One region of the Tsukamurella soli genome, then DNA from elsewhere that is predicted to be linked to it. Evidence: riboswitches for the same ligand, from Rfam matches in the RefSeq annotation. Region 1 holds a riboswitch; the other holds the start of a gene.
The links. A riboswitch is a leader RNA that binds a small molecule or an ion and turns the genes downstream of it on or off. The one in region 1 is predicted to bind S-adenosylmethionine.

Region 1 (12,030 bases):
GGATCTTCAGCTCGCTGCACGCGACGTACGGGTCGACCGAGGCCGAGGCCCGGCGGATCGTGCGGGAGCGGGCCGAGGCACTCGACCTCGACGCCGGCCGCCGGCGGCTCGAGGACATGCTCGGCGGCGGGATCGACCTCTCCGAGCGACCACTGGACTCGCCGCTTCCGGTGGAACTGATCCCCGATGCGGCCGCCGTGAACCGGCGGCAGGGGCGGGTCGAGATCTTCGGTCGCCTCGCCGCGTCGGGAAAGACGCTGCGTGAGTTGATCGTCGCGGCGCAGGACACCGGGCACTGGGCGGTCGCCGGAACGCCGGAGCAGATCGCCGACGCGATCGAGGAGCGGTACCGGGCAGGTGTCCTCGACGTGGTCTCCCTCGGAGGCCTCACGGATCCGCGCACGTACGAATTCGTGGCCGAGGGCCTACTGCCGGTGCTTCGCCGACGCGGGATCGTCGGCGAGGACTATCGGGGCCGCACCCTCCGTGAGAACCTGGAGCTGCCGCCGCTGCCGCCTCGCGCTTAGAGCCGGCCGAGCAGCTCGGCCTTCTTCGCAGCGAACTCGTCGTCGGTGAGGATGCCGCGCCGATGGAGTTCGGCCAGTGACTCGATGGTTGCGACGATGACCGAAGGGTCGTCGGGTGTGCCGGGCGTCGCGGGTGTCGGCTCGGACGCGCGGGGAACGGGGCCTGTCGGCTCGGGTGCGACCTGCGGCGCCGTTCCCGGGGTGGACCGGTGCTTCGGTGCGGGCGCCGCGGCCGGAGTCTCGGACACCTGCTGCGCGCCGAGCTCCGGGAGGCTGGACACCGCGAAGGTGCCCAGCTGGCTGGTGAATCGGACCTCGCCGTACCCGCCGCCTTGCTGCTGCTGGACTCCACCGATGCGGTGCTCACCGGTGTCGAAGACCTTGGTGGTGCCGTCGATTCGGATCGCCAGCCGCCGGGTGCCGGGGAAGACCGCGTAGCGTGCGTCGTTCTGCCCGCCGGAGGCGCTCGGCACGCCGAGGTCGGCGGGCCACCAGCTGGTCGATGCACCGGCCTGGGCGGACGCCGTGGGGGAATCGAACACCGTGGTGGTCGCGAGCAGCTGGGACAACTCGGCGCACAGCGAATCGACGCGCGCCTTGAGCGCGTTGTCGAACATGTTGCCGCCCACCATCGTCATGCCGCCGCGCATCCATTGGCCGGAGCCCCCGAGCTCGGGAATGGAGAACTGGGCCATGGTGCCGCCGCCGGCGCGAAGCGCCAGGAGCATGGCAGTCACCGCGTCGCGGGAGAGCCCATGGCGCTCGGCGATATCGGTGATGGTGTTCTGTGCCTCAGGGGAGATCGCTGCCGTCATGATGCTGCCGTCATGATGATGAATCCCTCGTCGTCAGTACCGGTTCACGTCTGTCCTGGCCGTGCGCAGCCAGAGTACGCCCGTGACCGGTCACGCGACGGTCGGTCAGGCGGCAGCGGAGTACGCAGGCTCGCTGCGGAAGCGGGATGCGCGACCGTCGATGCCCAGCGCGCGCCAGACCAGCCGCGACACGGGGTTCATCAGGCCCGTGCGCTTGGCCAGCAGCCGGACGTCGCCGAACACCTCGCGCTTCGTCTCCTTGGATTCCGGTGAGCGCCAGTACATCTCGTGCCACACCTCGCGCGGGATGTCGAACTCCCGGCGGAACTGGCGCGGCGGCACCGCGATCGCGGTGAGCAGTACCCGCATCACGATCGGCAGGGCCAGCGACAGCAGGAAGCGGGGGAGTGGGCCGCGGGCGGGGATGACCTGCTCGAGGCGCTGGTGGGCGAACGAGATGTGCCGCGCCTCCTCGGCGACGTGCAACTGCATCACGGCCGTCATCGCGGGGTGCTGGCCCTCGGTGGACCGGAGGAACTGCTTCTGGATGTGGTCGATCGGCTCCTCGCCGCCGAGCACGCCCATGTAGAAGATCGTGGGGAACGTGGTCGCCGCGAGGGGGATGAAGAGCGACAGCCGCCGGAACCACCACTGACCGCCCGGGACGTCCGCACCGATCCGGTTGACGAACTCCTGGAACATGAGGGTGTGGTTGCACTCCTCCTTGGCCTCGTGCGTCGCGTAGCGGAACTCGACGGAGTCGTTCGGCTGGGCCGCCGTGTACTGCATCAGCCCGCGGATGAGGACGGACTCGAACTGCAACCCGACCTTCGCGACATTGGCCTGGCGCCACATGCCCATCTTGATCTGCTTCTCCAGCGGCTGCGCCTTGTACCAGTCGGTGCGGCCGATCGGATCGATCCTGTCGGACAGCACCCAACGCGGGTCGTCCGGGACGATGGCGAGCTTGGGGGAGTCCCAGTCGATGTCGATGTACGGGTCGAAGTTGCGGTGCACCGACGCGTCCGATAGGTCGCGCAGATTCTGTTCGTACTCGTCCTGGCCGGGCAGGCGGCGACCGCGCATCCGCGCTGTGTGGGTGAGAGGAAGGGTTCGCATGATCTTCTCCTTCGCGGGCTGGACACGATGGTCACACGAGTATCTGCAGGTCGCAGCGTCTCATGATATGTCCTTAAGGCCAGGCTATCACTGTCGGTAGACAGAATTCACGATCCTGTCTGATCGAATAGCGGTAGCTGAGCCGCCCACGCGGCCGCGACTGTCGTGGAAGTCCGATTGATGCCGGATCCAGGAAGAGCGCGACCGACGCTCTCGGTGGCGGGGTCGTGGCGACGATACGATCGCGGCACTCCGACCGTTGAAGGACGCATCGACATGAGCCGAGACACATCTCGATCCCTGCGCCACGTGCAGGCGGTCGCCCTGGCCGCCTACCGGTTGGTCATCGGATTCCTGTTCGCCTGCCACGGGGCGTCGACCTTGTTCGGCCTGCCGGATGCCCGCATGCGGTTCCACGGTCCGGTGGGCGAGTGGCCGCACTGGTGGGGCGGCGTGATCGAACTCGTCGGCGGCGTGCTCGTCGCGGCGGGCTGCGTCACCCGCGGTGCCGCGTTCCTCTGCTCGGGCACCATGGCGTTCGCGTACTTCACCGTGCACGCGCACAAGGGGTTGTTCCCGATCGCGAACGGGGGCGAGGCCGCGGTGTTGTTCTGCTGGAGCTTCTTCGTGCTCGTCTTTCTCGGGCCCGGTGCGCCGTCGATCGACGGGCTTGTCGGTGCCCGGCTCCGGGGCGGTGCGCGACGGTCGGTCGCGGCGTCCCGGCCGGGTGTCGTCGATGTCGACTGAGGGGTGGGGCGTACCGGGCAAGCCGGTCCAGGCGGCTGGAGCCGGCTGACCCTGTACTGGAGATTTAAGTTTGTAGCGGAGATCTCAGTGGTTCTCGGGGAGTTTGACCGCCAGGACGGGAACGGGCGCGTGCAGCAGGAGGCGCTGGCTCACGCTGCCCAGGACGGCCTTCCCCACCGCAGAGCGGCGTTTGACTCCGATCACGAGGCGGGTCGCGCCGTGGCTCGTGATCTGGTCGAGAACAGCGTCGACAGGGTCCCGGTCGCCCCTCCCGACGCGATCGACGACGGTGATCGGTACCTCGGCGCCGTGCGGCGATACGTCGAGGGGGATGAGGCCGAGGTTCACGGCGACGAGTTCGGTGCCGAGCCTCTTCGCCTCGGCGACACCTTCGGAGAGCGCCAACGCGCCCTCGGGACTGTCTGTGACAGCTGCAATGATTGTCATGACATTAAGTCTAATGGTTGTGTTTGGGTGGTGCAGCACAGGCCGTTCCTCGCGCTGGTCGTCTTCCACGGCAGCTGCTGGATCACTGCGGACATCGACGTCACCGACCGCACCGCTCGCTCGCAGCCGCGACCGGCTGTGTGGTGGGTGGCGCTGTTTCACGCACCCGATGGTCGTCGCGCTCAGCTGTGCGCCAGCGGGCGGCGCGCGAGCACGGCATACAGGTCGACGGTGAGCTCGAGTCGTCCGTCATCGAGCACGGCGTTCAGCGTCCTAGCGGCTTCGTCCCGCTCGCCGGGTGTCAGGTGCGCTGCCGCCAACGCAAGGATGCCGTCCCTCGCTCCCTGCAGCAGCGCCGCCGCAAGATTCCCGAGCGTGCCGGTGCGCCGAGCGACGACCTCCAACCCGGCCGCCACGCAGTACTCCTCCAGCTTCAGGCCGGCGAGCTGATTCGCGAGGGGCCGCACCGGCAGCTTCTCGCGTAGTTCTCTCAGGTACTCGGTGGCGGCCTCGTCGCCCCGCACCACCAGTCGCGCCGACGACCAGTCGGTGTCGGTGACGGCGAGCACTCCGGCCGGAGCAAGGACGCGCGCGAACTCGCGGAAGGCCCGCACGGGGTCGTACGTCAGGTGCTGAACGACCCGCTCGCAGACGATCGCGTCGACGCTGCCCGACTCGAGCCGACCGAGCTCCGAGGCTTCTCCCGCCACCACCTCGACGCCCGGGATTCCACTGCTCCGGTGTCGGGCGATCGCGAGCATCGGTTGATTCGCATCCACGCCGATCGCTCGGCCGCCGGGCTGGACGAGCCGGGCCAGCTCGAGCAGCTCCGCTCCGGTCCCGCAGCCGACGTCCACCGCAGTCGCGCCCGGGCGGAGCCCGAGCCGGCTGCGACACCACTCGCGGAGATCGCGGATCAGATCCATCTCGGCCTGCCGGTCCAACGCCGTCGCGAACACGTCTGCGTTCGCGGCGGACATCGACCCGGCGGTGAAGCCCTCGGCGTCGGTCACTCGACGATCGTATTCTCCGCTCGGACGCAGCCGGCCGCGATCACCGAGCCGCGAGGCCGCTACACGGCACCGTCGAAGCCCTGCTGCCGCCAGGCCTCGTAGGCGACGATCGATGCGGAGTTGGCGAGGTTCATCGATCGGCGCCCCGCGAGCATCGGGATCCGCAGCCGCTCGGTGACGTGCGGGTCGGTGAGCACCTCGGCGGGCAGCCCGGTCGGCTCGGGGCCGAACAACAGCACATCGCCGGGGTGGTATTCGACCTGATGGTGGAACCGCGTGGCGTGCGAGGTGAACGCGTACACCCGCTCGGGTGCGAGTGCCGTCCACGCCGCGGCCAGGTTGGGGTGGACGGTGACCACGGCGAGGTCGTGGTAGTCGAGCCCCGCCCGGCGCAACTTGGGCTCGGACAGGTCGAAGCCGAGCGGCTCCACCAGGTGCAGCTCGCAGCCGGTGGCCGCCGCCAGCCGGATCGCGTTGCCGGTGTTGGGCGGGATGCGCGGCTCGAAGAACAGAATCCGGAACACGACCGCCCAGTCTGGCAGACCGGGCGGGCAGCCGACGTAATCCGCCCCGCCGTGCGCACCGGGAGTGGTCGAATCGAACCACCGGCCCGCACATCGCGCGCGCCGGTGAGAGCGTGAGGAGAGAGCAGTGTCAGTGATCGTCACGGCCGTGTTCCAGCCGACGGAGGGACGCAAGGACGAGCTGGTCGCCGCGCTGCGGGGTGCCATGCCCGCTGTGCACGGCGAGCCGGGCTGCCGGAAGTACGCGATCCACGATGCGTCCGACGGCACCGTCACGATGATCGAGAAGTGGGACAGCGCGGACGCGCTGGGCGTCCACTCGCGAGGCGAGGCGATCGGCGCCCTGCAGGCGGCGATCGTGGGCCTCGTCGCCGCGCCGCCCGTGGTGACCACGATGACCCCGCTCCCCGCGGGTACCGAGGAGCAGGGCGAGCTGTAGCCCGGCTGGTCCAACATGTGCACCGTTCCGTCGGTCGGCACCGACGGAACAGTGCACATGTCGGGTCGACGGAACGGCGCACATGTTGGGATGGGGGAGGGTTACAGGTGTGCGGTGACAGCCCTGCGCAGCTGGAACCCCGACACGATCTCGATGAGGCCCAGGACCACTGCCCAGATCCCGGCCACCAGCGTCAGCACCGCGAGCGAGCCGAAGGGGCTGACCAACAGCACGATGCCGCCGAGCACCGTGACGATGCCGGTGAAGACCGCCCAGGGACGGTTGGGCACCTCGGGTGCGCCCGCCGCGCTCGAGGTGATGAACACCCCGCGGAACACCCAGCCGATGCCGATCCAGATGGCGAGCAGGAGCAGGGTCTCGGCCGCGCTCCGCAGGCAGATGCAGCCGAGGATGATCGACAGGGCGCCGCTCGCGATGCCCAGGATGCGGTGGTGTCCCTCGCCGAACAGCCCTGCGACCACCTGGAAGAACCCGCTCACGAGCAGGTAGGCGGCGAACAACGAGCCGGCCACGAGCAGGGACTTCCCGGGCCACGCGAGGATGGCGACGCCGATGATCACTGAGGCCACGCCGAGGGTGATGGTCACTTGCCACGTGGCGTTGGCGAGCTGCCGGATGGGATTGGTGGGTACGGTCACGTGCTTAGCGTGCCTCATCGCGTCGTCCGGCGCCGGGTAGCCGTGAAATCGCGGTGTGCCGCGGGCCCACCACCGTCGGCGGGCGGCGGTGGCCCGTGGATAGACTCTCCGCGTGACCGCGACGGTATTGGACGGCAAGGCGACCCGTGACGAGTTGTTCGAGCAGTTCCGCACCCGCGTGACGACCCTGAGGGAACGCGGGATCACGCCCGGCCTCGGTACGGTGCTGGTCGGCGACGACCCCGGGTCTCGGTCATACGTCCGGGGCAAGCACGCCGACTGCGCGAAGGTGGGCATCGCCTCCATCCGCCGCGATCTCCCGGCGACGGTGACGCAGGCCGAGCTCGAGGACGTGATCGACGAGCTCAACGCGAACGACGAGTGCACCGGGTACATCGTGCAGCTGCCGCTGCCTCGCCATCTCGACGAGAACGCCATCCTCGAGCGTGTCGCGCCCGCGAAGGATGCCGACGGGCTGCATCCGGTGAACCTGGGCCGCCTCGTGCTCGGGGCCGAGGGGCCGCTGCCCTGCACGCCGCACGGCATCGTCTATCTGCTCCGCCGGTACGGCGTCGAGCTCGACGGGGCGCACGTCACCGTCGTCGGTCGCGGCGTCACCGTGGGGCGACCCATCGGCCTGCTCCTGACGCGCCGCAGCGAGAACTCCACCGTCACCCTGTGCCACACCGGCACCCGGGACCTCGCCGCCGAGGTCCGGCGTGCCGACATCGTGATCGCGGCTGCCGGCCGACCGGGTCTGATCACCGCCGACATGGTCAAGCCAGGCGCCGCCGTCCTCGACGTGGGCGTGAGCCGCACGCCCGAGGGACTGCGCGGCGACGTCGACCCGGCGGTGGCGGAGGTGGCCGGGTTCCTGTCCCCGAACCCCGGCGGCGTGGGGCCGCTGACCCGCGCATTCCTGCTCGGCAACGTCATCGATGCCGCCGAGCGGGCGGCGGGCATCGCGGTGTGATCGGCCGGGCCCGCAACCGCACCCCTGTCGAGCGCCTACACCGTGCCCGCGCGGTGCGGGCCGTGACCGCCAACGCGGGGTTCGCGGTGGTCGTGGCGATCCTCGCCGTGGCGATGCTGCTGATCGGCCTCGATTTCTGGCGTCGTGGCCTTGTGGTGTTCGGCGTGGGAACCGGCGTGGCCGCGGTGCTGCGCGCCGTCCTCAGCGACCGTCGGGCCGGTCTGTTGCGGGTCCGCTCTCGTGTGTTCGACGCCACAGTGCTGGCGCTCGCGTCTGCCGCCATCCTGGTGATCGCCTGGCAGATCAGCCCGCTCGGTACCAAGTGACCTGCGTGATTCTGTATATTTAAGTTCGAATTCATCAGCCGTGTCGGTAACGATTCGGTATCAAGCTAGGATGTATTCGGTATCGATGGTGACCTCGGCGGGTCGATGAGACGACGCGGGACGCGTTGTGTTCAGGGAAGGATGCGTGATGGCGACTGCCTCGCTCGGCGCGTCCATCGACCATGGACTGGTGTACTGCTCCCTGATCGCCACCGACGGCGGCGAGGTGACCGAGCGGCAGACCCGTGCGATCCACCCCGGTGGCTTCCCGTCGATCTGTCCCGCTGAGCGGATCACGTCCGGTTTCGACCTGCTCGAGGCCTACTCGGACGAGCCGATCACCGCGTACGGCATCGCGTGCCGCCGTCGTCGCGACGTGTTCGGCCTGCGGCTGCGCTCCGTCGGGCCGCGGCGCACCGCCACGATCGTCGGCGAGATCGATGCGATCCTGCGGAGTCTCGACGCGACCGGTGCGATCGCCCGGTACGACACCGTCCTGCTCGTGGATGTGGGCGCCGGGCTGTGGATGAGTGTCGTCGAGGTGGCGTCCGGCACGGTTCGGTGGCGCGGTGTCCTTCGCAGTGCCCCCGCCGACGGTGCCGGAGTCGCGGCGCGCGTCACCGACGCCCTCCGCGTCACCTCCGTCCGGCCCCAGGCGATGGTGTTGTACGGCGTCGGTGCGGCGATGGCGAGCGTCGCCGACGAGGTGCGCGCCGCCGCGCGCGACGCGTCGCCGGCCCTTCCCGTGATCATCCCGACGGACCCCGAGGGGGTCCTCGCGGCCGGGGCCGCGCTGGTGGCGGCGGACGCGGTGGCGGCCCGAGCCACGGCCGCCACCACGGCCGGAGGCGCAGGCGTCGTTGCCACCGCCGGAGGCGGTGCGGCATCCCGGCGGCCTGCGCGCAGGCTGCGGACCGTCGACGGCGGGACGTGGTTGACCGGGTTCGCACTTCCCCTGATGGTGCTCGCCGGGCTGTTGTGCGCCGGCCTGGTGGCGACCCTGGCCACCGGGGCGATCGGCTCCGTCGGCGACGTCGGCGGCGTTCCGCCGCAGACCACCGCCCAGCCCGCGGCGGAGACCGCAGATGGGCCGATCGTGGTGGGTACCGGCACGGTCGCCACGGTTGCGACCGAGGTCAACCCGCCGGTGCGCACCACCGACGACGCGACTCCGCCGGGGGACCGTGCCGGTGTCACGGTTCTGCCGCCGGTCGTCACGACCTATGGGCGCGAGCCTGCGATGACGATCTTCGCGACCCCACCGCCCACCGTCACGCAGCACACCACTACGCCGACCGCCATCGAGAAGCCCTCGCAGACCCGGCCGAGCAGCACCGAGACGCGCACCCGGCCGACCGGCTCGGCGGCATCGGGCGTGCGGCCGCTGCGCGCCGGTACCGCGATCGCGCCGGGCGGTGCGGCCGGGACTTCGGGGCTTCCTGCGGCGGGTGCGACCGGCGCCGGTGGGGAGGGAGCCGGGGTAGGTCTCGGCGAGCCACCGACCACGGATGTGCCGGAGACGGATCCCGGCGCCGCCGGCGCGGGAGCCACGACCAGCCCTGACGACGGCACGCCGACGCCCGCCTTCGGGCTGCTGCCGCGCCCGGACCGGACCGGCGGCGCGGTGGTCGCGCCCGGACCCCCGTAGCGGGCCTCGTCGCGGGTCACTCGAACCGAGTCGCCGGGTCGGGTCAGCGCCGCGCCAGCTGCATCGTCGCGCTGAGCAGCTCGCCGACGGCCTCGAACTCGGTGAGGAAGGCGTCGTGCCCGTCGCGCGAGTGCACCACCCGCAGGCCGGTGCAGCCCGGCAGCAGATCCGCGATCTCCTGCTGCAGGTGCAGCGGGTACAGGCGGTCCGAGTCGATCCCGCCGACGATCGTCGGCACCGGACAGTCGCGCAACGCGGCCTCGACTCCGCCCCGGCCGCGGCCGACGTCGTGATGGTTGAGCACCTCGGTCAGCGCCACATAGCTGGCGGCGTCGAACCGGGCGACCAGCTTCTCGGCCTGGTGGTCGAGGTAGGAGGTCACCGCGTACCGTCCGCCGCGCAGCGGGTCCTCGGTGCCCTGCGGCGAGTTGCCGAACCGCGCGTCCAGCTCCATCTCGGTGCGGTACGTGAGGTGTGCGATCCGTCGGGCGACGCCGAGGCCGGCGTCGGGCAACCGGTCCGAGTCGTGGTAGTCGCCGCCCTGCCAGTGCGGATCGGCCTTGATCGCCTCGATCTGGGTGGTCTGGGTGCCGATCTGGTCGGCGGTCGCGCGGGCCCCGACGGCGAGTACCAGGGCCGCGCGCACCTCGGTGGGATACATCATGGCCCACTCGAGCGCCCGGGCGCCGCCCATAGAGCCGCCGAGCACCGCGGCGACCTCGGTCACGCCCAGCCGCCGGAGCAGAGCGTGCTCGGCCGCCACCTGGTCGCGGACGGTGATCGTCGGGAAGCGGGAGCCGAACGTCCGGCCGTCGGCGGCGACGGAGCTCGGCCCCGTCGACCCCGAGCAGCCGCCGAGGACGTTGGCCGAGACCACACACCACTCGTCGGTGTCGACGGGCGCGCCCGAGCCGATCAACCCGTCCCACCAGCCGGCCGACCCGTGGTCACCGTCGGCGGGGCCCGTGACGTGCGAGTCGCCGGTCAGCGCGTGCAACGCGAGGACGATGTTGTCGGCCGCCGCATCGGGTCGGCCCCAGCGCTGGAACGCCATGGTCACGTCGTCGATGACCTGGCCGCTCTCGAGACGCAGCGCGCCGATCGACAACGACTGCCGCGCGCCGTCGGGCGGCGTGGCCCATGCGGTCGCGGAACGGGGAGCCGCCGAGCGGGGGCCGCGGGCGCACGGACCGGGGGAGTACGGCCCGGGGGAGTACGGCCCGGGGGAGTACGGCACTGCACTGATAGTCATGAATCCTCCGTCGCGCTTGCCACCCGGGGCGAAACTCACCGCCGCCGGGGAACCTGGTCATCACCCGGGGCACCCCACCGCGGAGGAGGGTTGCCGGCCAGCCAGCCGGGGCTTGGACGCTGACACTCATGACCGTTCAACGATGATAGCCGATGGCCGGATGCCCACAGGAGTCCGCGGACTGGGGTCCGGGACCTCGGACGGTGGCTGTTCTCACACCCGGCTCGGGGAAGGGGCGGCGCCCGAGCGGCGTTGGTCAGCGCCGTGAGCACCCTCGAGTCGTCCGTTCCGTCCTCCGGCACCGCCCGTACCGGGCGCTCCACCCGATCGGGTCTACCGCTGCTCGCGTTGGCCCTCGGCGGCTTCGGCATCGGCACCACGGAGTTCGTGGCGATGGGCCTGCTGCCCGACATCGCCGGCGACCTCGGCGTGTCCGAGCCGACCGCCGGCCACGTGATCGCGGCGTACGCGGCCGGCGTGGTCGTGGGCGCACCCCTCATCGCGACCGTGTTCGCCCGCGTCCCCAGGCGGATACTGCTGATCGCGCTCATGGTGGCCTTCACCGTGGGCAACGGGCTCTCCGCAGTCGCACCGTCGTACCCGCTGCTCATGGCCGCGCGGTTCCTCGCCGGCCTACCGCACGGCGCCTACTTCGGCGTCGCGGCCCTCGTCGCTGCGCACCTGGTGGGGCCGGACGGCCGGGGCCGGGCCGTCGGCCGGGTGATGCTCGGGCTGTCGGTCGCGAATGTGGTGGGGGTGCCGATCGCGACCTGGATCGGCGACGATCTCGGCTGGCGGTGGGCGCTCGCGCTGGTGGTCGTGATCGGTATCGCGACGGTGGCGGCCATCGCGGCGTGGCTGCCGCACGTCGACGTCCCCGCGAGCAATCCGGTCGCGGAGCTGGGCGCCCTGCGTAACCCGCAGGTGTGGTTCGCGCTGGGCACCGGCGTCGTGGGCTTCGGCGGGATGTTCGCGGTGTACACCTATCTGTCCACCACGCTGACCACCGTGACCGGGCTGTCGCAGGCGACGGTGCCGCTCGCCCTGGCCGTGTACGGGGTGGGGATGGTCGCGGGGAACACCGCGGGTGGCGTCGCTGCCGACCGATCGGTCTCGCGGACCCTGGTCGCGGGGCTGGTCGCCATCGCGCTGGTCATGCTCGCGTTCGCGGGCCTCGTACACATCGCGGCCGCCGCGTTCGTCGTGGTGTTCCTGGTGGGCTTCACCGGCGCCGGCATGCTGCCCGCGCTGCAGACCCGACTGATGGACGTGGCGGGGGAGGCCCAGACACTGGCCGCCACCATGAACCACTCGGCCCTCAACATCGCCAACGCGCTGGGTGCGCTGCTCGGCGGCGCGGTGATCGAGGCCGGCTGGGGCTACCCGGCGACGGGGTTGGTCGGTGCGGTTCTCGCCGTCGGCGGGCTCGTGGTGGTGGGCGTCGGATTCGCGACCGCGCGCCCGCGCACGGCTCGCCCACCGCGCGCCCGCACGTGACGTCGTAGTCCGCGCGATCCGGTACCGTGCAGGCCGTGCGCAGG
Region 2 (12,030 bases), on a different contig from region 1:
GAAGGGCACGTGGGGCGCGGCGATCGTAGACGAACTCACGCCCGCCGACGGGGACATCGTGATCGAGGGCAAGCGCGGGCTGGACACGTTCGCGAGCACCAACCTCGACTTCATCCTGCGCAGCAAGGGCATCGACACCGTCATCCTCGGCGGGTTCCTCACCAACTGCTGCGTAGAGTCGACGATGCGCTCGGCCTACGAGAACGGGTATCGCGTGATCACCCTGACCGACTGCGTCGCGGCCACGTCGGTGGCCGAGCACGACAACGCGATCAGCTTCGACTACCCGATGTTCTCGCTGCCGATGGAATCGGGCGAGGTACCGCTGTAGGCCTGGTCGGGATCACGGCCACAGCGAGCCGGCAACGCCGTCACGAGGACACCCGTCCGCAGCGGCCGAGAACCTGACCACTCACTCCGCGGTCTGCACCACCCGTGCACCGGTGAGTGCCACCAGCGCGTCGAATGTGGTCGCGAAGATCGCGTCGTGCTCCCCCGCCGCCGCGTACAGCGTCGGGTAGTCGCGCAGGGACTCGTCGATCACCGTCTCGAGCGGCGCGGGGTGGCCCACCGGAGAGACGCCCCCGATCACCTGCCCGGACGCCACCCGCACCTGCTCCGGCGTGGCCCGCTTGATCCGAGTGCGGCCCAATCGCGCCGCGAGCCCCGCGGTGTCGACGCGGTGCGCCCCGGACGACAGCACCAGGAGCGGAGCAGCGTCCGCCATGAACACCAGGCTGTTGGTGATCGCGCCCACCGCACACCCGAGCGCGGCCGCGGCGGCCGTCGCCGTCGGCGCGGAATCCGTGCGTTGCACCGTGTTCGGGTGACCTGCCGCAGCCAGCGCGGCGATCACCTCGCGGGTTCGGGCGGAGAAGTCGAAGGGCGCGGCGGCAGGATCCGGCATACCCCCAAGGATGTCAGATCCTTCCGCCGCCCCGTCGAGCTGCGGCCCCTGCTACGCCGCGAGCAGGCCGGCGATCAGCTCCGCCGTCCGCGCTCCGCCCACCGGCCGCAGCACCACCGCGTCGGCCACCTCCGCGGCGTAGACGTCCTCGATCAGCGACCGCAGCCCATGGGGCGTGCCGACGTAGGTGACGCCGTCGCCGGGACCGACGTACGCGGCGCGGGCGTCGGCCGCGCGCTCGTCCAGCACCACGTCCACCTCGAGCGCCGCCACGACTGCGTCCGGGTCACGGCCGTCGCGCTCGGCGTCCGCCCGCAGATAGCCCCGCTCGAGCTGCGCACGGCGCAGATCGGCGGCGCGGAAACGCGTGAGGCCGGAGACTGCGGAGGCGCCCTCGACGGCGACGACCAGGGCTGGGCGGGCGGAGGTGGTCATAGGACTACTTGTTCCTTCCAGTGACGAGCTCGGCGATGGCATCCACCAGGCGGCGGACATCGGTTTCCGTGGTCCCGAGGCCGAGGCTGGCGCGCACGGCACCGTCTGGCACCCCGAGGCGGGCGACGATCGGGTGCGCGCAGAACCTGCCGTCCCGCACGCCGATGCCGTGCTGGTCGGAGAGGTACTCGGCGACCTCGCGGGGCGCGACACCGTCGACGGTGAACGCGACGATCCCGACCCGCTCGACCGAGTCCACCCAGATGCGCAGCTCGCGGACCCCGTCGATGTCGGCCAGACCCGCGGACAGCAGCTCGGTGAGGAACCGCTCGTGCTCCGCGGCCTCGTCGGTGAGCCTGGTCAGCTCGACGGCCGCCGCGGCGATCGCCACGGCGCCGAGCACGTTGGGCGAGCCGGCCTCGTGGCGTGCGGGCCCCGTGTGCCAGGCGACCTCGACCGAGCGGGCGACGGGCTTCCCGATCACCTCGTAGGTGGCGCCACCGCCGTAGCGGTAGGGGTCGGCATCGTCGAGCCAGTCCGCCCGGCCCACGAGCACGCCCGCACCGTACGGCGCGTAGAGCTTGTGGCCGGAGAAGGCGAGGTAGTCGATCCCGCTGTCTCGCAACGAAATCCGACGGTGCGGGGCCAGTTGGGCGGCGTCCACGCAGATCCGTGCGCCGTATCGGTGCGCGATCGCGGCCAGCCGCCGCACCGGCAGTACCTCGCCGGTCACGTTGGACGCGCCGGTCACCGACAGCAGCGCCGCGGGGCGCCGGGACAGCTCAGCCTCGACGGCCGCCAGCGTCCCCTCGATCGACAGCGGGGCGCACACCACCCGCACGCCGCCGTGCTGCCACGGCAGCAGGTTCGCGTGGTGCTCTGCGTCGAGCACCACCACCTCGCCGGGGACGCAGCGCGCGAGCAGGTTGAGCGAGTCCGTGGTGTTGCCTGTGAAGATGACGTGGTCATCGTCGCGAGCACCGACGAACTCGGCGACCGTGGCGCGCGCCGACTCGTACCGAGCGGTGGAACGCTGCGAGAGGTAGCCAGCGCCGCGGTGCACGCTGGCGTACTCGCCGAGGGCGGTGGCGACCGCGCGCTGGACGGCCTCGAGGGCCGGCGCGCTGGCGGCGTAGTCGAGATTCGCGTAGCGAACGGTGGCCCCGTCGGTGAGCGGCACGTACTCGGCGGCGCCGGAGACCACCGCCAGCGGTCCGACGGTGACAGGCCCCGCAGGGCAGGGGGCGGCGTCGTCGCGCAGCGTGGTGTTGCGGGCGGCCTCGTGGCGGGCCAGGACGGGGGTCTCGAGCACAGCGGTCATCAGATTCTTTCCTCACGTGTCGTAAGGACTCACCGGAAGATGACACCGCCGGTGAATCCGCGCTTGCCGCACACGTTCGTGTGGTGCGGCCAGGTCGTCACCCGGAGCACCCCACCGCGGAGGAGGGTTGCCGACCAGCGAGCCGGGGCTTGTCGCTGGCACTCATGACCTGAGTCGAGGATGCGCCATCGATGCGGTGTCGGTCAACAATTCGAATCACACTGCCATCCAATCGGCCCGGAGCGTGCCGCCGAGGGAACCGGGAGACTCTCAGGTTGCGGCGGGTAGCGTCGGCCCGTGAGATTCGCCCTGTCCCGACCCGGCCGGTCCCTGCTGGCCGACGGCGTAGACGCCGCGTTCACGGACCCGCACGCAGCCGCCGCCGCGCTGGCGGCCGAGCGGGTGGGCCTCGTCGTCGGGGCGCTGCCGTTCGACCACGCCGACCCCGCCGCCCTGGTGACGCCCGCGGACGCGACCTTCCACGCCGGCCCTCTGCCACTGTTCGCCGGCCGCCCGCTCCCCCGGTTCAACCGCTGCGACGTGACCACCCGCGCCGAGCACCGCGCCCGCGTCGCCGTCGCCGTCGCGCGGATCCGCGCCGGCGAGTTGGGCAAGGTGGTCCTCGCCCGCGCCATCGAACTGCGCGCCGATGGCGAGCTCGACCCCGCCGAGGTCTTCGACCGCCTCCTCGCGGGATCCCAGGACGGCGACGCCTATCTCGCCGACCTGTCCGCCGCCGGCCCGGAGTACGACGGTGCCGTGCTCGCCGGCTCGATGCCGGAGTCGCTGGTGCGCACCGAGGGATCGCGGGTGTTCTGCGCGCCGTTCGCCGGCACCGTCGCCCGCGGCGCCACCGAGGCGCAGGACCGGGCCGCCGCCGAGGCGCTGCTCGCGTCGGCGAAGGACCGCGAGGAACACGCGTTCGTGGTCGACTGGATCGCGGAGCGCCTGGCGCCGCTGTGCAGCGAGCTGGAGGTGCCGACGGTGCCGCAGGTCGCCTCGACGCCGCAGGTCTGGCATCTGTGGACGCCGATCCGCGGGCGGCTCGCCCGGGCGACGACGGCGCTCGATGTGGCGCTCACCCTGTACCCGACGCCGGCGGTGTGCGGGACGCCCGCCGACGCCGCGCGCGCCACGATCGCCGAGCTCGAGGGGCCGCGGGGGTTCTACGGGGGCTCCGTCGGGTGGGCCGATTCCGACGGGAACGGCGAATGGATGGTCGCGCTGCGGTGCGCCGAGCTGCGCCCCGCCGAGGGTCGCGTGCGCGCGTGGGCCGGAGGCGGCATCGTGGCCGACAGCGACCCCGACGCCGAGTACGACGAGACGACAGCGAAATTCGGGACGGTGCTGCGGGCGCTGGGGGTGTAGGTCGTGTCTCGTCGGTCGTGGAACGCGGCTCAGGCGACGACGGTGGGGTCGCCCGCCTCCACGACCGCCATCCAGTCGGCGGTCCACACCCGGACCGGCGCACCGATGTCGGGCACCTGGGTCTGCAGCAGCCGCTCCGCGCCGCCGTGCCAGCGCGCCGTCAGCGGCGGTCCCGCGTCGGGCGTGACCTCGAGGGTGAAGCCGGATACGCCGCCCGACTCGGCGAGCGCGACGTCCCGCGCGGTGACGCGCCCCGCCGCCATCCGAGCCCCGGCGCACCTGGTCGTCCACGCTCGCGCGGAGTCCCGCTCGCGCCTGGCCCGGGCGATCGACGTCAGGTAGGCGGCCCAGAATCCGGCCAGAACGACCACGATCATCACCGTGAACACGGCCGTGAACCACCAGCCCGGCATCGGTTGCGTCCACAGCACCGAGAGCCCTGCCAGCCCGATCACCGTTCCGACGGCCGATACCGCCACCATCACGCCGCGCGCACGATCACTCATCCGTGGCGCGTATCGCATCGCCGCAGGGGGTCGCGCCGACTCCGGAAAACGCGTCACGAGATGAACGACATGCCCGACCGGGGGTTCACCGAGGTCCGCCACGCCCCCATCCTATGGTCCGAGGTGCGCAACAGCCGCATCGGCGAGATCCGTAGTGGCGGAGGCCACCCGACCCGCCGGTAACCTCCTTCGCCGATAGTGTTGGGCCATGGCGCATTGGCACTACCTCATGGACATGGACGGCGTGCTGGTGCACGAGGAGCACGTGATCCCCGGCGCGGATGCATTCATCGCCGAGCTCACCGCGTCCGAGACCCCGTACATGGTGCTGACCAACAACTCGATCCGCACGCCCCGGGATCTGCGGGCGCGCCTACTGTCGAGCGGACTGGACATCCCCGAGGAGAAGATCTGGACGTCGGCGCTGGCCACGGCGAAATTCCTCGCCGACCAGCGGCCGGGTGGCAGCGCGTACGTGGTCGGCGAGTCCGGGCTCACCACGGCGCTGCACGACGCCGGGTATGTGATGACCGAGAGCGACCCGGACTACGTCGTGCTGGGCGAGACCCGGACCTACTCGTTCGAGGCGATCACCACGGCGATCCGGCTGATCGAGCGCGGATCCCGGTTCATCGCGACCAACCCGGACCCGACCGGCCCGTCGAAGGAGGGCTCGCTGCCCGCGACCGGCGCGGTGGCCGCCTTGATCCGGGAGGCCACCGGCCGCAACCCGTACTACGTGGGCAAGCCGAACTCGCTGATGATGCGTTCTGCGTTGCGCGCCTTGGGAACCCACTCCGAGACCACGCTGATGATCGGCGACCGCATGGACACCGACATCGTGTGCGGGCTCGAAGCCGGGCTCCGGACGATCCTCGTGATGACGGGGATCACCACCCACGCCACGATGGAGCAGTTCCCCTACCGTCCGACCCTGGTGGTCGACTCCGTCGCCGACCTGGTCGGCCACACGGCGGATCCCTTCGCGTGAGGCTCGCGGCGCAGCGAGTTGCGGATGGGTCGCTAGGCGGACCATCCGCGACCCGCTGAGCACCGGCCTACTGCCCCTTGACATTCACCAACTGGCGCAGCGTCGCTCGAACCTCGACCAGGTCGGCCGCGTCGGCCATCACGCGGTCGATCGGCTTGTACGCCTGCGGGATCTCGTCGATGAAGGCCGCGTCGTCACGGAACTCGATGCCCGCCATGGCCTCCCGCAGCTGCTCGTGCGTGAACGTCCGGCGTGCCGCCGACCGCGAGTACTCGCGGCCCGCGCCGTGCGGGGAACTGTTCAGCGCCAGCAGGTCACCCTTGCCGGATACGACGTAGGACGCCGTGCCCATCGACCCGGGGATCAACCCCGGCCGGCCCTCGTCCGCCTGGATCGCTCCCTTACGGGACACCCACACGTCCTTGCCGAAGTGCTTCTCCCGCTTGGTGAAGTTGTGGTGACAGTTCACCCTCTCGACCTCGACGACCGGCGTCCCCACCCACTCACCGACCTGGCGCAGCACGCGGTCCATCATCTCCTCGCGATTGAGCGCGGCGAACCGCTGCGCCCAGGTCAGCTCGGCGATGTAGCGACGGAACTCGTCCGTGCCCTCGACGAGGTAGGCCAGGTCGGGGTCGGGCAGGTCGATCCACCACTGCTTGCACAGGCGGGCCGCGACGGCGATGTGGTGCTGCGCGATCTTGTTGCCGACTCCGCGGGATCCGGAGTGCAGGAAGGCCCACACGTTGCCGGCCCGATCCCTGCTCAACTCGATGAAGTGGTTGCCGGAGCCCAACGTCCCCAACTGCAGCCGCCAGCTCCCGGTGTACGAGTCGGGATCGAACCCGGCGCGCTCGGCGAGCGCCTCCAGCTCGATGATCCTCGGCTCTGCGGTCGCGACGACCTTGCGGTTGTACCGACCGAACGACAGCGGCACCGCGCGCTCGATCGCGTCGCGCACGGGCGACCGGTCGGTCGGCAGGTGGTCGACTGTGAACTGGGTTCGCACAGCGATCATCCCGCAGCCGATGTCCACGCCGACGGCCGCCGGGATGACGGCGCCGAGCGTAGGGATCACCGAGCCCACTGTGGCCCCTTTGCCCAGGTGGGCGTCGGGCATCAGTGCGATGTGTGGGTAGATGAACGGCAGCTTCGCCGTGGTGATCGCCTGCTCGCGGGTCTTGTCGTCCAGGATGGACGCCCACGAGATCAAGCGCTTGTCGATCTTCTCCATGTCGTCGTACCACCGGCGGTGGCACGGATTCCTCTCTGTGCGATGGTTTCTCGCCGACCGAGAGGATGCGCATGCAGCGCAGAAGGTCCCGGACCGGCTGAATGAGCCCCGGCCCGGGCGCCGCAGGCTATGCGAGCACGTGGAACCGGCGGTACCCCTGGAGGAGGTACCGCAGTCGCCGCGAGTTCGACATAGCCATAGCGCTCAGGTTAGGTGCGGCCCGACAAGCCGCGCAACGGATTTACGGCTCGGGCAGCGCCCGCTCGCAGCCGCAACGGTGACGATGCGGCGCTGCGGAAGGCTCGGCGTCGACACACATCGTCCACATCGCCTACGCGACCGAAAAGTGCTCGCGCTGCAGTTCATCCCACCGCGGCAGCACCTTTCGGTCGCGTAGACCTCGGCTCGGGATCAATAGCGCCAGGACACCTGGGCTACAGCGCGCGATCGAGGTCCGCGATCAGGTCGTCGACGTTCTCCAGCCCCACCGACAGGCGCACGGTCCCGTCGGTCAGGCCGATGGCGGCGCGGCCGTCGGGGCCCATGGCGCGGTGGGTGGTGGTGGCCGGATGGGTGATGAGCGACTTGGCGTCGCCGAAGTTGTTCGAGATGTCGACGATCTGCAGCGCGTCCAGTACCGCGAAGGCGCGGTCCTTGCCGGAGAGTCCGTCGGCGTCGGCCAGCGCGAACGTGATCACCGTTCCGCCGCCGGACATCTGGCGCTTGGCGAGCTCGTGCTGCGGGTGCGACTCGAGGAAGGGGTACAGCGTCCACTCGACACCCGGGTGCGTGTCCAGGAACTCGGCGATCCGCAACGCGCTCGCCATCGACTTCTCCGCGCGCAGCGACAGCGTCTCGAGTCCCTTGAGCAGCACCCACGCGTTGAACGGCGCGAGGGCAGGGCCGGTGTGCCGCATCAGGGTCTGCACGGGTCCGTCGACGTACTCGCGCGTGCCCAGGATCGCGCCGCCCATGACGCGGCCCTGCCCGTCCATAGTCTTGGTGCCGGAGTGCACGATCACGTCGGCCCCCAGCTCGAGGGACTTCTGCACGCCGACGGGCGTGAAGCCGGAGTCGACCACGACCTGGGCACCGGCGGCGTGCGCCAGCTCGGACACGGCGGCGATGTCGACCATCGTCTGCATCGGGTTCGCCGGGGTCTCGAAGAACACCGCCTGCGCCGGGGTCGACAGCGCCCGCTCCCACTGCGCCAGGTCCTCGCCGTCCACGAACTCGGTCTCGATCCCCCACCGCGGCAGGATCTCGTTGCACACGACGAAGCACGACCCGAACAGCGACCGCGCGGCGACGAGGCGATCGCCGGCCTTCAGCAGCGCGCCGAGCGCGGTGAACACCGCCGACATCCCCGTCGCCGTCGCGAAGCACGCCTCGGCCCCCTCGAGCAACCGCAGTCGCTCCTCGAAGACGGCCGTCGTGGGGTTGCCGTAGCGGGAGTAGACGAACCGGTCGATATCACCCTTGAACGCCGCCTCCGCCGCAGCCGCGCTGGTGTACGTGTACCCGGAGTTCAGGTACAGCGCCTCCGAGGTCTCCTCGAAGTTCGAGCGCAGAAGGCCGCCCCGCACCGCGAGGGTCTCATAGGCGACGCCGTCGGGCAGGGACGAGTCGAAGTTGGTCACGACGCCAGATTCTAGAACTGCCGCCAGGGCAGGCCCACCGCGCGCCACCCGGCGACGCCACGGTGACCGTCCTCGCCCAGCGGCCCCTCGAAGCCGTCGAGCACGTTGTACGCCGGGCCGATGCCCGCGCGGGTCGCGGCCTCGGCCGCCCCGATCGACCGATGGCCCGACCGGCAGATGAAGGCGACCGGCACCCCGTCGGTGACCCCGGCCCGCCGCAGGTCGGCAACGAATCGCGAGTTCAGCTCACCATCGGGAAAGGTCTGCCACTGCGCCAACACCAGCTGCTTGCCCAACCTCACGAGGTCGGGGACGCCGACATAGTTCCACTCGGCGTCGGTGCGGCAGTCGACGAGGATGGCGCTCGCATCGCCCTGCAGCAACTCCCAGGTCGCGGCGGGGGTGAGGTCTCCGGCATAGCTCATGAGCACATCTTCCACTTCCCGCCCTCGCGGACGAACTTCGCGTGCTGCGTCTGCTCCCCAAGCTTGGCGTAATGCAGCACCAGGTTCGCGGTCGCGGTGTCGCCCGAGACAGTGAGTTTCGTCACATCACCGGCGTCCAGTTTGACGTCGCCGTCCTTGTCGACGGCCGCCTTGCGTGCGTCGGCGAAGCCCTTCTCCGGGGGGAACGACGGTGCCTGACGATCCTTCGCGCACGTGTTGGCGACCAGGTCCGCGTACCGCCCCTTGTTCAGCGCGCCGTAGTACTGCCCGATGGTCACCTGGATCTGCGCGGGGTCGTTGAGCCGGTCTTTCGCAGGTCGGACGGTGTTCCAGAGCAGGACGCCGCCGATCCCCACGACGGCCACCACCAACGCCACCACGAACGGGGCCGCGGACAGACCACCACCGCCGCGCTCGGCCGGTCGCCCCTGGCTTGCCTTCGGCACGGTCATCACCCTCGCTCGCATCGCCTGGCGGGTCGCGCGACTGTTCGATTCCGCTCAGTCGCTCCCCCGGAATAGGGATCTGCGATTAGCCCGAACTAACCTGGAGGGGACGACAACCGCAGAGCTGCTGACAAAGGTAACCGAAGCTATATGACCGATCCGAACCGCCCGTTGCGCATCGCCATCGTCGGCGCCGGGCCCGCCGGGATCTACGCGGCGGACGCACTGATGAAGTCCGATGAGGCCAAGGACTCTGGCGTCAGCATCGACCTGTTCGAGAAGATGCCCGCCCCGTTCGGCCTGATCCGGTACGGCGTCGCGCCGGACCACCCGCGCATCAAGGGCATCATCACCGCGCTGCACAAGGTCCTCGACAAGCCCCAGGTGCGCCTCCTCGGCAACCTGGACTTCGGCAAGGACTTCACGATGGAGGACGTGCGCCGCCACTACGACGCCGTGATCTTCTCCACCGGCGCGGTCGCCGACCGCACACTCGACATCCCGGGCATCGAGCTCGACGGCAGCTACGGTGCCGCCGAGTTCGTGGCCTGGTACGACGGGCACCCGGACTTCCCGCGCGAATGGCCGCTCGACGCCGAGAAGGTCGCCGTGCTGGGTGTCGGCAACGTGGGCCTCGACGTGGCCCGCGTGCTGGCGAAGACCGCGGACGAGCTGCTGGTCACAGAGATCCCGCCGAACGTCTACGAGGGCCTCAAGGAGAACAAGGCCGTCGAGGTGCACGTGTTCGGTCGCCGCGGGCCGGCGCAGGTGAAGTTCACTCCGCTCGAGCTCAAGGAGCTGGACCACTCGGAGACCATCGAGGTGATCGTCAGCCCCGAGGACATCGAGTACGACGAGGGCTCCGCCACCGCGCGACGCCAGTCGAAGATCACCGACCAGGTGGCCACGATCCTGGAGAACTACGCGATCCGCGAGGGCAACGACCGGCCGCACAAGCTGTTCATCCACCTCTTCGAGTCGCCCGTCGAGATCCTCGGCGAGGACGGCAAGGTGGTGGGCCTGCGGACGGAACGCACCGAGCTGACCGGCGACGGCAACGTCCGCGGGACCGGCCGCACCACCGACTGGGAGGTCGGCGCCGTGTACCGGGCGGTCGGCTATCTGTCCAACGATCTACCCGACATCCCCTGGGACGACCAGGCCGGCGTGATCCCCAACGAGGCCGGCCGCGTGATCGACGGTGGTGAGCATCTCCAGTCGGTGTACACCACCGGCTGGATCAAGCGCGGCCCCGTCGGCCTCATCGGCCACACCAAGGGCGACGCCAACGAGACCGTCGCGTGCCTCCTCGAGGACTTCCACGCCGGTCGGCTGAACACCCCCGCCGAGCCGGACCCCGAGGCGGTGACCACGTGGCTCGACGATCACGAGACGCCGTACACCACGTGGGACGGCTGGTATCGCCTCGATGAGCACGAGCGCAGCCTGGGTGAGGCCGAGGGGCGCGAGCGCGTCAAGGTCGTGGAGCGGCACGACATGCTGGCCGCCTCCGAGCCCGCCAAGGTGCAGCAGGCGTAGGGCTTGTCCCGATGGAAGGGGCGCGACCGATCCGGTCGCGCCCCTTCCCCGTCTCGTCAGCCATGAACCCACCATCGCAGCCGGTCCGATTGCGGCCACCCCCTCAGCCGCACCGTCGGGACACACCGTATTCGTGGGGGCGCCGACTACGCAGCACCGGCCCGCTGACGCGTGCACCGCGGGCGTACCTCAACTTAGGGTAGGCTCAGTTCATGGGACGAGGCGTGACGGGACTGATCCTCAAGGCGCTGCGCGCCGACGACTACGTGTTCACGGTGGTGTCGAAGGAGCGGGTCAATGATCATTTCCACCGTATCCGGTTCTCCGGCGAGGGTTTTCTCGCAGGGCACCCGTGGTATCCCACGATGTGGGTACGCCTGTGGATTCCGAAGAGCGGTGCGGCCAGCGCAGACGACGACGAGGGCACGCTGGTCCAGCGCGGCTACACGATCGTCGAGCCCGACGGTGACGAGTTCACCATCGAGTTCGCGGTCCACGACGGGCCCGCGCCACGGTGGGCCGTCGACGCCGAGCCCGGCGACACCATCGGCGCCACACTGATGGGCTCGAACTTCGACTTCCCGGAGACGCCGCCCACGGAATACGTGCTGGTCGGCGACGCCGCGTCGCTGCCAGCGATCAACTCGCTGCTCGACGCGGCGAATGCACCGGCGCGGGTGTTCCTCGAATACCAGCACGAGCAGGAGCGCGAGCTACCGGTACGCGGCGGCGAAGTCACGTGGGTCCCCCGCACCGACCGCGGCGCCGGCCTCGTCGATGCCGTCGCGGCCGCCGGGGTGAGACCCGACGCCTTCGTCTGGGTGGCCGCCGAGTCCCGCGCCACCCGCGAGTCGGTCAAAGCGGCCAAGCGGCAGGCGACACTCGCGAAGACCCACGTCAAGTCGCAGGCCTACTGGTTGGACCGATAGGCCAGGTCGGACCGATAGGCCAGGTCGGGTCGGCACGCCCAGGTCACTCGATCGGACGGGTCGGCCGGACCGGACGCTGCGGCGCGAGCCCCAGCGCGGTGGGCGGGTTGTGATCATATGCCTCATCGCCACCCGAACCTCCCGACTCCGCCAGCGGATCCTGCTGCGGGGACTGGGGATTCAGCGGCGGCCGCGGCGCGGGCTGCATCGGTACGGGGCGTGCCGGCACCGACGATGCCTGGGCGAGACCCGCGAGCCCCGCACCCGG

Region 2: linked by a shared signal. The riboswitch ahead of ABD908_RS18400 (aminotransferase class V-fold PLP-dependent enzyme) and the one ahead of metX (homoserine O-acetyltransferase MetX) in region 1 are both predicted to bind S-adenosylmethionine.

What each region holds. Positions count from the first base shown of each region.
Region 1 covers NZ_BAABFR010000038.1:33,372-45,401, forward strand. Annotated here, with positions in the region: gene ABD908_RS13490 (NtaA/DmoA family FMN-dependent monooxygenase) at 1-527, shown strand, start outside; gene ABD908_RS13495 (SHOCT domain-containing protein) at 524-1,342, opposite strand; gene ABD908_RS13500 (AurF N-oxygenase family protein) at 1,448-2,428, opposite strand; gene ABD908_RS13505 (DoxX family protein) at 2,738-3,208, shown strand; gene ABD908_RS13510 (universal stress protein) at 3,293-3,655, opposite strand; gene ABD908_RS13515 (methyltransferase domain-containing protein) at 3,838-4,668, opposite strand; gene ABD908_RS13520 (tRNA (cytidine(34)-2'-O)-methyltransferase) at 4,728-5,192, opposite strand; gene ABD908_RS13525 (putative quinol monooxygenase) at 5,320-5,631, shown strand; gene ABD908_RS13530 (HdeD family acid-resistance protein) at 5,733-6,290, opposite strand; gene ABD908_RS13535 (bifunctional methylenetetrahydrofolate dehydrogenase/methenyltetrahydrofolate cyclohydrolase) at 6,403-7,263, shown strand; gene ABD908_RS13540 (DUF3017 domain-containing protein) at 7,326-7,589, shown strand; gene ABD908_RS13545 (hypothetical protein) at 7,738-9,237, shown strand; gene metX (homoserine O-acetyltransferase MetX) at 9,281-10,489, opposite strand; SAM riboswitch class IV at 10,497-10,623, opposite strand; gene ABD908_RS13555 (MFS transporter) at 10,754-11,986, shown strand.
Region 2 covers NZ_BAABFR010000068.1:2,909-14,938, forward strand. Annotated here, with positions in the region: gene ABD908_RS18385 (cysteine hydrolase family protein) at 1-331, shown strand, start outside; gene ABD908_RS18390 (YbaK/EbsC family protein) at 413-907, opposite strand; gene ABD908_RS18395 (hypothetical protein) at 959-1,342, opposite strand; gene ABD908_RS18400 (aminotransferase class V-fold PLP-dependent enzyme) at 1,347-2,663, opposite strand; SAM riboswitch class IV at 2,718-2,833, opposite strand; gene ABD908_RS18405 (isochorismate synthase) at 2,961-4,031, shown strand; gene ABD908_RS18410 (hypothetical protein) at 4,061-4,537, opposite strand; gene ABD908_RS18415 (HAD-IIA family hydrolase) at 4,746-5,528, shown strand; gene ABD908_RS18420 (RtcB family protein) at 5,596-6,762, opposite strand; gene ABD908_RS18425 (O-succinylhomoserine sulfhydrylase) at 7,197-8,402, opposite strand; gene ABD908_RS18430 (rhodanese-like domain-containing protein) at 8,414-8,827, opposite strand; gene ABD908_RS18435 (Rv0361 family membrane protein) at 8,824-9,294, opposite strand; gene ABD908_RS18440 (FAD-dependent oxidoreductase) at 9,445-10,833, shown strand; gene ABD908_RS18445 (siderophore-interacting protein) at 11,046-11,762, shown strand; gene purT (formate-dependent phosphoribosylglycinamide formyltransferase) at 11,806-12,030, opposite strand, start outside.